Regions from separate parts of the Paenibacillus sp. V4I7 genome, predicted to be linked through region 1. Evidence: riboswitches for the same ligand, from Rfam matches in the RefSeq annotation. Region 1 holds a riboswitch; each other region holds the start of a gene.
What was found. A riboswitch is a leader RNA that binds a small molecule or an ion and turns the genes downstream of it on or off. The one in region 1 is predicted to bind cyclic di-AMP.
Positions count from the first base shown of each region.

Region 2: linked by a shared signal. The riboswitch ahead of QFZ80_RS13230 (CAP domain-containing protein) and the one ahead of QFZ80_RS35375 (C40 family peptidase) in region 1 are both predicted to bind cyclic di-AMP.
Region 3: linked by a shared signal. The riboswitch ahead of QFZ80_RS27400 (stalk domain-containing protein) and the one ahead of QFZ80_RS35375 (C40 family peptidase) in region 1 are both predicted to bind cyclic di-AMP.

Region 1 covers NZ_JAUSZD010000002.1:7,564,527-7,568,678, forward strand. The annotation lists gene QFZ80_RS35360 (DinB family protein) at 1-361, shown strand, start outside; gene QFZ80_RS35365 (YdeI/OmpD-associated family protein) at 352-801, shown strand; gene sugE (quaternary ammonium compound efflux SMR transporter SugE) at 820-1,140, opposite strand; guanidine-I (ykkC/yxkD leader) riboswitch at 1,228-1,330, opposite strand; gene QFZ80_RS35375 (C40 family peptidase) at 1,453-1,929, opposite strand; cyclic di-AMP (ydaO/yuaA leader) riboswitch at 1,933-2,071, opposite strand; gene QFZ80_RS35380 (hypothetical protein) at 2,238-3,056, opposite strand; gene QFZ80_RS35385 (M1 family metallopeptidase) at 3,169-4,152, opposite strand, start outside.
Region 2 covers NZ_JAUSZD010000002.1:2,649,080-2,653,231, forward strand. The annotation lists gene QFZ80_RS13210 (hypothetical protein) at 466-642, shown strand; gene QFZ80_RS13215 (XapX domain-containing protein) at 954-1,112, shown strand; partial or broken gene QFZ80_RS13220 (Gfo/Idh/MocA family protein) at 1,221-1,343, shown strand; gene QFZ80_RS13225 (DinB family protein) at 1,607-2,077, shown strand; cyclic di-AMP (ydaO/yuaA leader) riboswitch at 2,219-2,351, shown strand; gene QFZ80_RS13230 (CAP domain-containing protein) at 2,357-3,007, shown strand; gene QFZ80_RS13235 (LURP-one-related family protein) at 3,157-3,516, shown strand; gene QFZ80_RS13240 (2'-5' RNA ligase family protein) at 3,750-4,152, shown strand, end outside.
Region 3 covers NZ_JAUSZD010000002.1:5,850,900-5,855,051, forward strand. The annotation lists gene liaF (cell wall-active antibiotics response protein LiaF) at 1-401, opposite strand, end outside; gene QFZ80_RS27390 (PspA/IM30 family protein) at 573-1,199, opposite strand; gene QFZ80_RS27395 (LiaF transmembrane domain-containing protein) at 1,226-1,516, opposite strand; cyclic di-AMP (ydaO/yuaA leader) riboswitch at 1,679-1,830, shown strand; gene QFZ80_RS27400 (stalk domain-containing protein) at 1,835-2,626, shown strand; gene QFZ80_RS27405 (hypothetical protein) at 2,755-2,925, opposite strand; gene QFZ80_RS27410 (DHH family phosphoesterase) at 3,008-4,152, opposite strand, start outside.

The sequences.
Region 1 (4,152 bases):
ATATGTGGTATTGGAAAGAATAGCATTTCAATATATAGGGCTTCCGCTTCATTTGCCAGAAGGATTCAAAGAGCAATTTGAGAATGGCACTTCACCATTGAACGTTCCGAATTTCGTTGACATCCCGACCTTACAAGAGTTGGAGACCTTATTGAAAGGGCAGCAAGAGCGAATACGTGAGGGACTGAGGGACCACTTGCAGGAAAAGGTTGTTCAACCTTACACGACGTCGGCCGGAATGACCTTGGAAACGCCGGAACAGTTCCTCAGCTTTAGCTTGTACCATGAAGGCATGCACATGAGTGTCATTAAACTTTATAAAATTTTGTTATCCAAGGGGGAGCAATCGAAATGGGGGTAACATTCACCACTTCCGTTATGCAAGCACAGGGTAAAAACGCCACTGGAATTTCCATTCCAGCTGAGGTCATAGCTGCGCTCAGTGGACATAAGAAGCCAAGTGTCACGGTGAGCTTGAACGGTTACACCTATCGCAGCACTGTTGCAGTTATGGGGAATGAGTTCCTCCTTCCATTGAGTGCAGCCCACAGAGAAGCGTCTGGCTTGAAGGCCGGTGACCAGGTAGAGGTTATACTCAACCTTGATCTGGAGCCTCGAACCGTTGAGATTCCGGATGACCTTAGGGCGGCATTGTCTTCTCAGGAGGGTGCAATCGAGGCCTTTGAAGCATTGGCATTCTCGAAGCGGAAAGAATTTGTCCGGCAGGTGGACGATGCCAAAACGCAAGATACCAGGCATCGTCGAATCTTAGGAATCGTCACCAAACTGAGCGTTACGTGACGCAGTTTTTCGGACTTCCTAATGTCCAGAAGTAAATTTAAGACCGAGAACGCCAACTAAGATCAGAATCATGAATAAGATCCTTATTAAACTAATGGGTTCATCGAGAAAAAGGGTGCCGATTATAATCGCACCGACAGCACCAATTCCGGTCCAAGCCGCGTAAGCTGTGCCGATGGGGAGGGTTTTCGTGGCTACCGCTAGAAAATAGAAACTTACAATCATCCCTGCGATCGTGACGCTGGAAGGAACTAAACGTGTAAAACCATTAGAAAATTTCAATGAGATCGCCCATACTACCTCAAATACACCTGCAATGACGAGATATAACCATGCCATGATGAATCACTCCTCTTAAATTTGTTATACGACCTATTTAGCCGCAAAAAAAGGAAAAAGCCTGGAAGTTATATCGCTAAGCGATATGACTCCCGGGCTTTTTCCCCTCCGTGACCACAGCGTATTCGCTGCGTGTTTCCCCTCGGACCAGTCTGGCATTGAACGCCACGGAACCCTAGAAAACAATATGCAGTTATTATAGAACGGCTAACATGCGATGTCAAGTTACAAGATTAGTAAATGAATAAAAGCCCTGAAAGCTGCTCTTTCGAGCGGGGCTTGTCCGGGCTTTATTCATGAATCGTACAAGAATTACTTGGATTCAGCAGTTAATTGGTTGTAGATATCATCCCACAGAACACGTCGAGCTGATACATACCGCTTCGCGTAATAAGATTGGCTTAATTTGTTTTTCACTATACCTTCATTGGATGCAGAGTGAATGAATTCACCGTCTCCAAGGTAGATACCAACGTGAGAAATACCTTTGCCACCGCTTGTGTCAAAGAACACAAGATCACCTTTGCGAAGATCCTTTTTGTCAATCCAGTAGCCTTCTTTATTCTGAGATGATGAGCTATGCGGAAGGTCAATGCCGAATTTGTCGAAAACGTATGCGGTGAAACCAGAGCAATCAAAGCCTCTTGTTGTCGTTCCCGCATCTCTGTACGGAATTCCGAGCAATCCGTCAACCGTTTCATCCAAAGTGGATTGTGACGCAGACACACTTCCTAAACTTACACTCAAAAACAAAACAAGACTAAAAACAAGAGCAACAATCTTTTTCAACTGCTTGTCTCCTTCCGGTGCCTACGAGGTTAGCTGGAGGGTTCGGTTGAAGGTTCCCTATGATCCCTGTCTTGCAAGATCAATTCACCCGGTGTGGTTCCCCCGTTTCCCCAAGAAATGGGGAATTCGGCATGAAATATTTGGTTTTTTGATGCTAATCCTTGTAATTCGTCATAAACATCGAAATTCCTCCTTTTCTACGCATTTTGTCTTAAAAATATGTCAATAGTTCGGAAAAGAGACAAAAAAAAGCCCCTTTTGCAAGGGGATAAACCAATATAAGCCAATTAAGCTTATTTTATTTGTTTTTAGCTGTCCATTTTGGCAGATAGAAGCTGATATTGGGAGGTTATGGCCCACATTTGGATGAAAATGTGGAAAAGCGGGAAGAGCTGATAAATGATTAGCGCTACCAGACCTGCCCATATGTACGTTGCTGTGACTGTGACCCCTGCCAATAGTCCCGAGGTGAGTAGGAGGATGAGTGCAAGCCCGATAATAGGAAGGAAACTGCGAACGAAAGTGATGACAGTGGACAAAATGCCAAGTTTAGCGGAAATTGCGAACTGTACGTACATAAAAAGCAGATGTAAGAGAAAGCCATAGACGAGCAAGCCGAGAAGCCAAGGCAGCAATTGGAGGGCGGCTTGCTCATACGAAGTGGTATGTGCGAATTGCTTTTGCGCTTTAGGAAACAGCCATATGAGTGGCAGCAAGGAAAGCGAGATTCGAACGACATAAGCAATGAGGAATGGGAGCATAAGCTCCTTGATGCCTCGGATAAAGCGATAGCCGGCATTTTGCTGGGAATGGGTCAGCGAGTAGTAGACGCCGCTATTCAACATTGGGGTGAGCAGCATGCGAACAACAAGCAAAGCAGCCAGCCACCAAAGGTAGGAATGGCTAAGATCGGTTTTGACCAATTGGAACTGTCCTTCAGCTAGAAATAGCTGCAGCGCTTGCTTCGGCTGCTCGCCACCTGGATAGCGGTGCATGAGAGGGACGAGAACACCCTGTACAAGCTTATACAGCAGGATGCCCCAGCCCATCTGATACAGGAACAAGACGATCGTGGCGAAAGGTTGCCGTAAAGCCGCCCTGAAGCCAGACTTGATATAAGTTGCCACAGTTGTCCCTCCTAAGAGTTTTGCTTTAGCAAAACTGGCATCGAAAGCATAATCTGAGTTTTCCGTAGGAAAACTTACTTCGTAAGCATTGGATAAGCCTAGCCGCTTACGCTTACCAGGCGACCCAGCCGAATATGGCTTGCAGGAATTGAATGAGACCGAGATTTAGGCGGATTTTCCACTTGGTATCCACTTGCGTTTGCATAAAATTATTAATATGTTTATTTTCCAGCACGAGCGAGTAATTGGGATCAATTCGAACCCAGTCTACAGGAGTCTTGTGGGTTAGTTTGAATTCGATACTGCTTTCTTTACCATCCCATGTTTTATCTAGTACAGTGCCGTCAGAGAAATGGAACTGGATCGGTACCTCGGGTGAATTACCGCCTCGTTTGGAGATGAGAACGGCACTTTCGTAGGACTCTGCCCCTTTGCTGCCCACGGATTTGACGCGAATGCTCTCCACGGTGTAATCCATCATCATGGCGCCGTATACATATTGGTTAAAGAAATCATCCCACTTCGTTTTGGTCACTTCTTCGACAACGTTCTGAAAGTCCTTTGTAGAAGGGTGTTTAAATTCCCAACGTTGGAAATAAGTGCGCATAATGCGATCCATTGTTTTGCTGCCAACCTGCTTCTCAATGGCTTTAAGCACGAGCTTTCCTCGTGTGTACACATTCTCAGCGTATTGATCATGTCCCGTATAGGCCCACGAGTTCTGCTGCAGGGTATTTGGAGATGTAATGAAGCTTGACTCTACAGGTAAATTTGGGGACACTCCGTACTCTGCTTCCATAACTTTATCCTCTGCATAGGAGGTAAAGCCCTCATCCAGCCATGCTTCTTCGAATTCATTGCTAGCTACGAGTCCATAAAAGAACTGATGTCCAATCTCGTGAACAACGACACGTTCTAGCTCTAGATCTGGTTTCTTGTCGCTAGCATCCCACGACGTTACCAAAGTTGGATATTCCATACCGCCCACACCGTTGCCTCCTGGGGGAGGTACGACAATCGAAAGGGTTGAATAAGGATACGATCCGTACCATTGGCTGTAGCGGGAAAGCGCCTTTTTGGCAGCGTACATATAGCG
Region 2 (4,152 bases), 4.9 Mb from region 1:
CTTCGGCAATTAGCACAATAGTCGGAGTACTAGCCGTATATCTATCGCATTAGTTCTGTGCCTGAATGGCCGTCCAATTGGGCGGCCTATTCTAATTCCCCACCCCTTAATCTGCTGCTCAACGATCCTCAGCATCCTTGGATTAGCCGCGATCTGAGCGGAAGCAATCTCATAGGCCTCAAGATCAGCCTTCCTGTACAGTTCCATGAACAAATACAAGTTCTCTTGAATGAGATCAAACTCGGGTGTTTGCCTAACAAGACCTTTATTAGTCTCGGTTAAAACTTGTATAAACTTTTTCCTATCAAGTATTCCTTGTTCTTCATTTTTCTGGTGATCTATCACCTTAGTATTGAATAAGTCTACTGTTCGATTTACTTTTCTATTGGTTGTTGTCAGTATTGGAGCATAAAGAAGAAGTTTCAACGGTTAGACGAATGGACCCGCATGAGGGTGCGTGCCTTTATGCGTCAAAAGAAATCTACGGTTTCTAACTGGCTGATTCCTAACAAAGTATTGGAATCGGCGGAATTGGAACATAAGCCAAGCAGGTCAGAAGGGATTACGGTATATGGTCAAAGATCCGATGGCCGCGAAGAGCATGGGCGCAACATTCACAGTGTATTACAGTATAAGCCGTAGCTATTAATTGATAATGATGCTGATTTAACAATCTCTATTCCGATTATTGTAATAAATGACTGCTATTTGAAGCAAATTATTGAGAACGAGCACGGTGTAGGACAGACGATTGTCGAAGGTTTTGTGCATACGACGAATTTGATTTTACCTACCCGACGGTTTGTTATTATCGGATATGGAATGTGCGGCCGAGGATTATTGCATTCGGCCTCCCAATTACGTAAATATCGAGCTAAAGTAGCCTGTTAAATGCTAAAGCTATTAAGCTATCGAATTTAAGAATGCAGTCTAACAATCGAGGTGTCTAAAGTATGAAGGAGCTTCTGTTGTCATTAGGAGCAGGTTTAATTATTGGTGTTTTATTCAAGGTGTTGAAGCTGCCTTTGCCCGCACCGCCTGTACTGTCGGGTATTCTAGGAATTGTAGGTATTTATGCAGGCGGCAAGATAATGGAATTGTTTCTAAAATAGGAAGCAGGACTAAATGAAAAAGGAGGAGGAGCCTTAACGGGTTTCATCCTTCTTTTTTTATGTTAATGAAGATTTTACATAAACTTTGGATAAAAGGAAGCGATTTATATGAACAAATCCAGACTTTGTTTTTTAGGTGCGGGTTTTCATGCATCTACGAATATTTTCTCTTCAGCCATCGAAGCCGGAGCGGAAATAGTAGGAATTGCTACACGAAGTTTGGATCGGTCATAAATCACTATCATCAGACGTGCTGCCATGGCAATCACTAGAAGAAAGCGATATCGTTGTTACGCCATCCGCTTCAGCGATGTCAGGGTATTACAGAGATCTTTAAGCTTAGGAACGCCACTATAATAAAGCTGGCAGGCTAAATTGAATAGGGGATTATTTACATGCGAACAAATGTACTGTATATTTGTTCGTATGAGTAAACTGCATATTTATAAAACAAATAGGCATGGATTATTGAGAAATTAAAAGGAGTGTTAATCATTAACGGGATAGATCTTGTTATATTGAACTTGGAAGAAGTCCGACGTAGAAGTATAAAAGTGTGGAGCGTTATTCCTCTAACTATGCTGGATTGGAGGCCTGATGCACACGCCTTAAGCATGAAAGAAATGATCCGACACGTATTGGATGGCGAGCATTATTATCATCTTGCGTTACTTAACTGTGGAAGTTTGCCTTCTTACGATTCTCCTTATGACAATCGGGAATTTTCTTCGGTGGAGGATGAACTGATATTCGCACAAGTGTACAGAGAACAATTCTTGAATACCGTTAAATTCTTCACTCCTGAGGATTTGTCAAATATTAAAATTAATCGAAGTGACGTAGGGTATGTTCGAACTTTAGGAGATATGTTAATGAGGATCGCATACCACGAATCCGTTCACACCGGGCAACTGCTAGATTATATGCGAACGGCTGGAATCGATCGGCCTCAAATATGGGATTGAATGAGGTTGCTGGTGATTGGAATTCACTGTTTTGGACAAGAAGAAACGGCTGATACCGCTTACAAAATGTTCTTGGAAAATTTTGAGTCATGTTCTCTATGATTTCACATGTTACAATTTGTGAGATCTATGTGGATCAAATAACTCAGAAGGCCGAAGCTTCATGTGAAGCACGGGGGACCCATTATTTGGGGTGAAGCCGCGTCAGCGGCCGGGTGATTACTCTTTGATCCGAATCCGACAGCTAACCTCGCAGGCCGCAAAAAGGAGAGGTTTATTTTGAAACGTTACAAAAAGCTTGTGGTTACCGGCGCAATAGGATTGAGCGTCCTCGTAGGTTCGAGCGCGGCAATGGCCGCACCAGCAACCCATTCAGTATCAGGCAATGATACCATGTGGCTAATATCCAAGAAGTATGGCATCAGCCTATCTTCGCTTATTAAGGCAAATCCTCAGGTTGCCAATCCGAACGTGATTTGGTCTGGTATGAGCCTCAACATTCCTGGCAGCAAGAGCATAAATGCAGGTACCAAAACGCCAGTTACAAGTGCGCCATCCCAATCAACTTTTGCTAGCCAAGTCGTTAACTTAGTTAACCAGGAACGATCTAAAGCAGGACTGCGTCCATTAACCGGCAACAGCGCACTTACCGCCATGGCTTTGGACAAAGCGAAGGATATGTATAACAATGGTTATTTCGATCATACTTCTCCGACCTATGGGTCTCCTTTTGATATGATGAGCAAATACGGCATTCGCTATTCCTACGCAGGTGAAAACATTGCAAAAGGTCAACAAACGCCTGAAGCTGTCATGAAAGCTTGGATGAACAGCCCGGGTCATCGTCAAAACATTCTAAGCCCCAACTTCACACAAATCGGTGTTGCTTTTTATAACGGCGAATGGGTACAAGAATTCATTAGTAACTAATACAGCAACATATATTAGCAGAATATATCTAGATAAACCAGCAACCTTTTGTTTGCTGGTTTTTTCGGTTTTTAATAATAAGGCATTGTTGGGAATGACTAACATTTTTGATCTCTGCATCGTATATATACCAGAGGGAGGCGATTGTATTGAATCTATATTTCAGGGATAATTTTTTTAATACCGGTGTTACGGAGATTCGGGACGAACAGGGAAAAGATGTCGGTCATATAGATTTGAAGAGCTCTTTTGGTTCTACGATCGAGGTGTTTGGGCATAATGGCCAGCTGTTGTGCAAAGGAAGTTTTCCGATATTCTCAAGCAAATGGGAGGTTACGGGTGCCGATGGTGGGCAATTAGGCGTGTTGAGAAGCAGAATTGCTTTGTTCACCAAGAAATTCACATATGAAACCAAAGGGCAAGGCAGCTACGAGATTATTTCCCCAGTATTTTCAAAGGAATATGAGATATCCGATGATTCCGGCGCACTTGTTGCTCGTTTCGAATAAGTAAACGGCTGGTTTTCTTCAGGGGCTTTTCTTCTGAACAATCAAAGCGAATATTTGGATACTTACGAACTTGTTGCGGTGATCATGGGCATGCACGCTATCCAGAAAAGGCAGAACGCTGGGGCAAACAACACAATCTATTGAATGTAGAGTAGATGTTCATCAAATTTCCAATCCATGGTATGATTCTTTCCAATAGCTGTTCCCTCAGGATTGAAAGGTTGGTGTCATAAATGCAGTATTTCATAGGCATCGTTCCTCCCGACGAATATCTAGAACGAGTAGTTGCGTTTCAAAAACGTTGGTTGAGTAATGGTCTTCCGAATGTCGTTGAGCCTCACGTGACTGTTAAAGCACAAAGCGGGCTTACCCTAGATATGGCTTGGCTCGAAAAGGTAAAGGTTGTATGCTCATCGTTTTCAAAGTTTCAGTTGGCGCTCTCCGAGCCTGCTTTGTTCGGAAATCAAGTTATCTTCCTCAGTGTTCAATCAAATGAACTATTAGAGCTTCACAAAAAGTTAGTGAATGTAGTAACACCATCAAAAGAACTTATGCAACGCTATGCTGAATTGGATCTTTTTACTCCTCATTTGACTTTGGGGCAAACGTATTGGGGGATGAAAGAATCTGAAATAT
Region 3 (4,152 bases), 1.7 Mb from region 1:
AGATCAATGTAGGTTTCTCCAATAATGTACCAAGTTGAACTGTTGCGTAAAATCCAAGGCTCACGGCCTAAACGGACGCTATCCACCAATTTCTGCTTCTGCATATACGTGTCGTCTTTGTGTACTTGCTTCGATCGTATGAAAAACAAACCTAGCGAAATTAAAACAATAGAGAACACAATGGTAATGTGATCTCCGAATAAAATCACTGCCCCTATGCCGATCAGTACATAACCTTTGCGCTCTTTGCGTGAACGGACCCGATGAATGCCTAGCAAGATGAGGATAATGGCAAGAATGGGGAAAAAGCCTATCGTATGATCTAGAAGCAAAAAAAGACCGGCTCCAATCAGCACTAGTGCTGTATTGCGGTTACGGTTGCTTTTAGTTTCTTCTCCCATCGCTGCACCTCCTCTGGCTGACTTTTAAATTAGTTCATATAGATTCCTAGCATACCATAAGAATGGACGACCTCCAAGATGCAAATCCTTGCGCGGCAAGGCTTCCGCATGAATCATGGAGGTCAAGAGCTCCTGCGCCTAGTTATTAGGCGCTTGAGGGATAACACGCGACTATTTCTTGTCGCGTGGGTCGGTGTCACCGCTGGAGCGATGCTGCTGCCAATCCTGCTGGAACTTGCCGCGCAGCGTGCGCAGCTCCTGCTGAAGGTTGCCGCCGGCTTCCTTCAGCGTCTCTTGCGACAGGCGGCCCGCTTCGCGGAGCCCCTGCAGCGCTTCCCGGCCGAGCTCGCGGCCGGTCACTTCCAGCTCGCGCCAAGTGTCGCGAGCCTCTTTCTCGTGCAGACCGCTGCTCGGCGGCTGCACCCCCTCGGCTGCGTGCCCCGCACGCAGCCCGCGCAGTTCATCCGCGAGCGCCAGGCACACGTCCTGGCTGCTCGCGTACTGCGCGCGGTAGTGCTCGCAAGCGGCTTCCTCGCGCTGCTTCTCTTGCAGCGCGAGCCGCGCGAGCTCTTCATCGCCGGCGCGCATTGCCAGCTCGGCTTGCTCGCCGCGCAGCTGCGCCATCTCCTCTGCGTTCACACTGTGGCGTCGCAGCTCAATAGTTCGCTGCAGCGCCTCCTGATAGCGCTGTTCCAGCTTTTCTATCACGCTGCTACCCTGTTCATGATGATCGAGCTTGCCGGCCGTTTCTTGCCATGCAGCTTCTGCTATTTTGCCAATCCGATTCAATATGCTCATGAATTACACCCCCATTTTCTTATGTTTTAAAATTCATTTCGTTTCTTCAATAGATGAATACCGTACACCACTAAACATACAGCGAAAGCAATGGCGATGAAGCCCGATAGTTTAATGGTCAGTATCAAGCCGCCTAAGCCGGCGAAAAACCAACCAATTTTCTTCCCATTCTTAATGCCTACATAGCCTAATCCAAGCATAGCTGCCGGGAATAAAAATCCCATAAAATGAATATGACTGCCAAATTGATGCAGGCAAATAAGTATACCTGCTGTGATTAAAACCAAAGCCAACCCTTTCGATCGATCCATACTCATTCTGCTTACCGCCCCTCACGTGTTCTTCATGCTTCTATCGTACCTGAAACAGCTAAACGTCAAAACGGACTCGCGACTGTTTTTGTACCTAGACCTAAGTCCAGTACCCTCTAAGACCTCCATCCATATTTTGGCCGTTGTCCCACAAGGCCTCAAGTGCTAAACTATTTGAAGCCGAGTCCGGTGCACAGACAAAGTGTCGGTACGGGGGACGATTTACATGGGGTGAATATTTGCTCTTCATCGGAGCAGACTAGGGAGAACCTTCTTCCCGAACCCGTCAACTAACCTCGAAGGCTCATGAAGGAGGATTACCAATTGCATACAATTACTAAAGGGTTAACTAGCCTTGCTGTGTCTTTAACAGTGTTGGCAGGAGGCTTTCTTTCCCCATTTACGGCGAATGCCGCAGAGATGGATGTGAAAGTGCAAGTCAATGATAAACTGGTTCAATTTCCGGATGCTCAGCCTTTTTTGGATGAGAATCATGCTACCCAAGTACCGATTCGTTTCGTAACGGAGAAGCTTGGTTATGAAGTAAAGTGGCAAAAAGAAGGCGATGAGATCAAGGTCACGCTAAATAACAGCAAACATTCAATCACCTTAGTATCTGGACAAAAAGAAGCTGAAATCGATAGCCACCGTGTCGAGATGGACACACATGCGGAATTCCAAAATGGACGCGTATACGTGCCTCTTCGTTTTCTAAGCAAAGTATCCGATATTCCCGTTCAGTGGGACGCTAGCAGCAAATTAGCTATTCTAAGTAAAGATGGCAATAAGTATGCGCCAGATTATGAATTGTTTAAATCCACTGCCTATTCAGCAGATCCATCTGAGAATGGCGGCTACGGAGCTTTTGATTATATGGGTAATCCACTAAGTATTGGAACCGTTGCTGTAGATCCCACCGTGATTCCTCTAGGATCTAAGCTCTATATAGAAGGTTATAATTTCAACGGCTTACCTGTAGGCGGCATGTATGCTTACGCGACAGATACTGGCGGTGCAATCAAAGGCAAGCGTCTTGATATCTTTATCCCAGGATCCAAGCAATCTGTGAAGAAGTTTGGTATCCAAACCATTAAAGTGTACAAATTATCCAATTAAAACGGCTGAAAAAAAAGCTGGTTTCTGAGATTTACTTCTCAAGAAATCAGCTTTTTTTATTTAAGGTGGAAAAATCAGAAAAGCTGCTCTCCCATCATATAGTGACGAGAAGAGCAGCCTGCAGTTACTTAAACTTGATTTTTAGGGATACCATTTAAACTTGGGACGTAATCAGGTGCCTCGTTGCTCGATAGCGTTTGAGCTTCTTCCATAAAATTAGCGTTATTCTGCTGATTATTTTTCTTATCTGCTTTGTTATCTTCGCGGTCATGCTTGGGATCGGCGTCATTTTTGGGCATAGCGTTCACCTCCATTGTCTCATAGTTAGTATGAGAAGGTGACTTGCATTTTATCCCAGTTATCTGAAACTAGCGTTGCTCTTTATATGACTGAACTACCTTCGAGGTTTTTTGTTTTTCTTGCCGCCATATGCTCCATTAGGAATGCAACATACGTTTCGTCCCGAACTAACCAAGCGGCATAATCCCTTTTGACATAACGCTCTGCCTCTTCGAAAGTAGAAAAATGTTGGTTGGATTCGACCCCATCCACATCGACTTCCCATCTGTCTCCCGAAGGAAAAATAAACACTTGTTGTTCATTTCTATTCTCATAAAGTGATCCATAAACAGAATTTTTCATGTTAAATGTATTTTTATTCGCATCCGCGCGAATGGGTTCCATCGGGAATGGCTTCGCTACGTACCACTGATAGGCTTCTTCTGTCATAGAGCAACCGGAAGCTTTAGCATGGCCTCCTCCTCCATAAAGACCCGCAATTTCCGAGACATCGATGTGATCGTGAATCGTTCGAAAGCTTATCTTTTTACCGCCCATATTCATGATTGCGATGTAATCCAGATGAGGATTTTCTTTGCCTAGAGCGTTTCCAAGTTCAGAATGATAGGATTCCGCATGAACGATGCCTACATGATGATCATCGATTCGGGAGTGGATGATTTCCCTCTTTTTTCTGCGCACATAGCGTTCAATTTTTTCTTCTTCCATATCCAAAATTTTTTCTTCAAAGGGATCGAATGCAAAGTTCTCGCTTTGCTGAATGCGAGCCACCATTTTTTCCTCAAATTCTTCAATGGAAATTAAATAAAAGAGATCGTTTAATCGCTTAGCCTTGATATAGTCATTCTGTTCCCATTCCCAGGTATCATACTGACGGACCAATTCGACGAATTCATCTAATCCCTTCATTGGCTTCAACAATCCGTTCTGGATCAGATACTCATAAAATAGAGAAGTTGCAGAAGCAAGTTTTCCATTTTCATACGCAATCTGAACCATTCCCCACGAATATTTGTTTAAATGAAGCGAGGTTTTATGATGATCAATAAGTTTTACTTTTCCACCCGATTTCGCAAACTCGTTTAGTCCTAGTTCATTCGTTTCATCCACGGATAAGTCGGTGATAAACAAATAGTTCTTTTTTCTTGATTTTTCTAAAAAGCGTTTTACTTGTAAATTTAACCCTCCGACAGAGTTATATCGAATTTCTACCTTTTCACCAAATG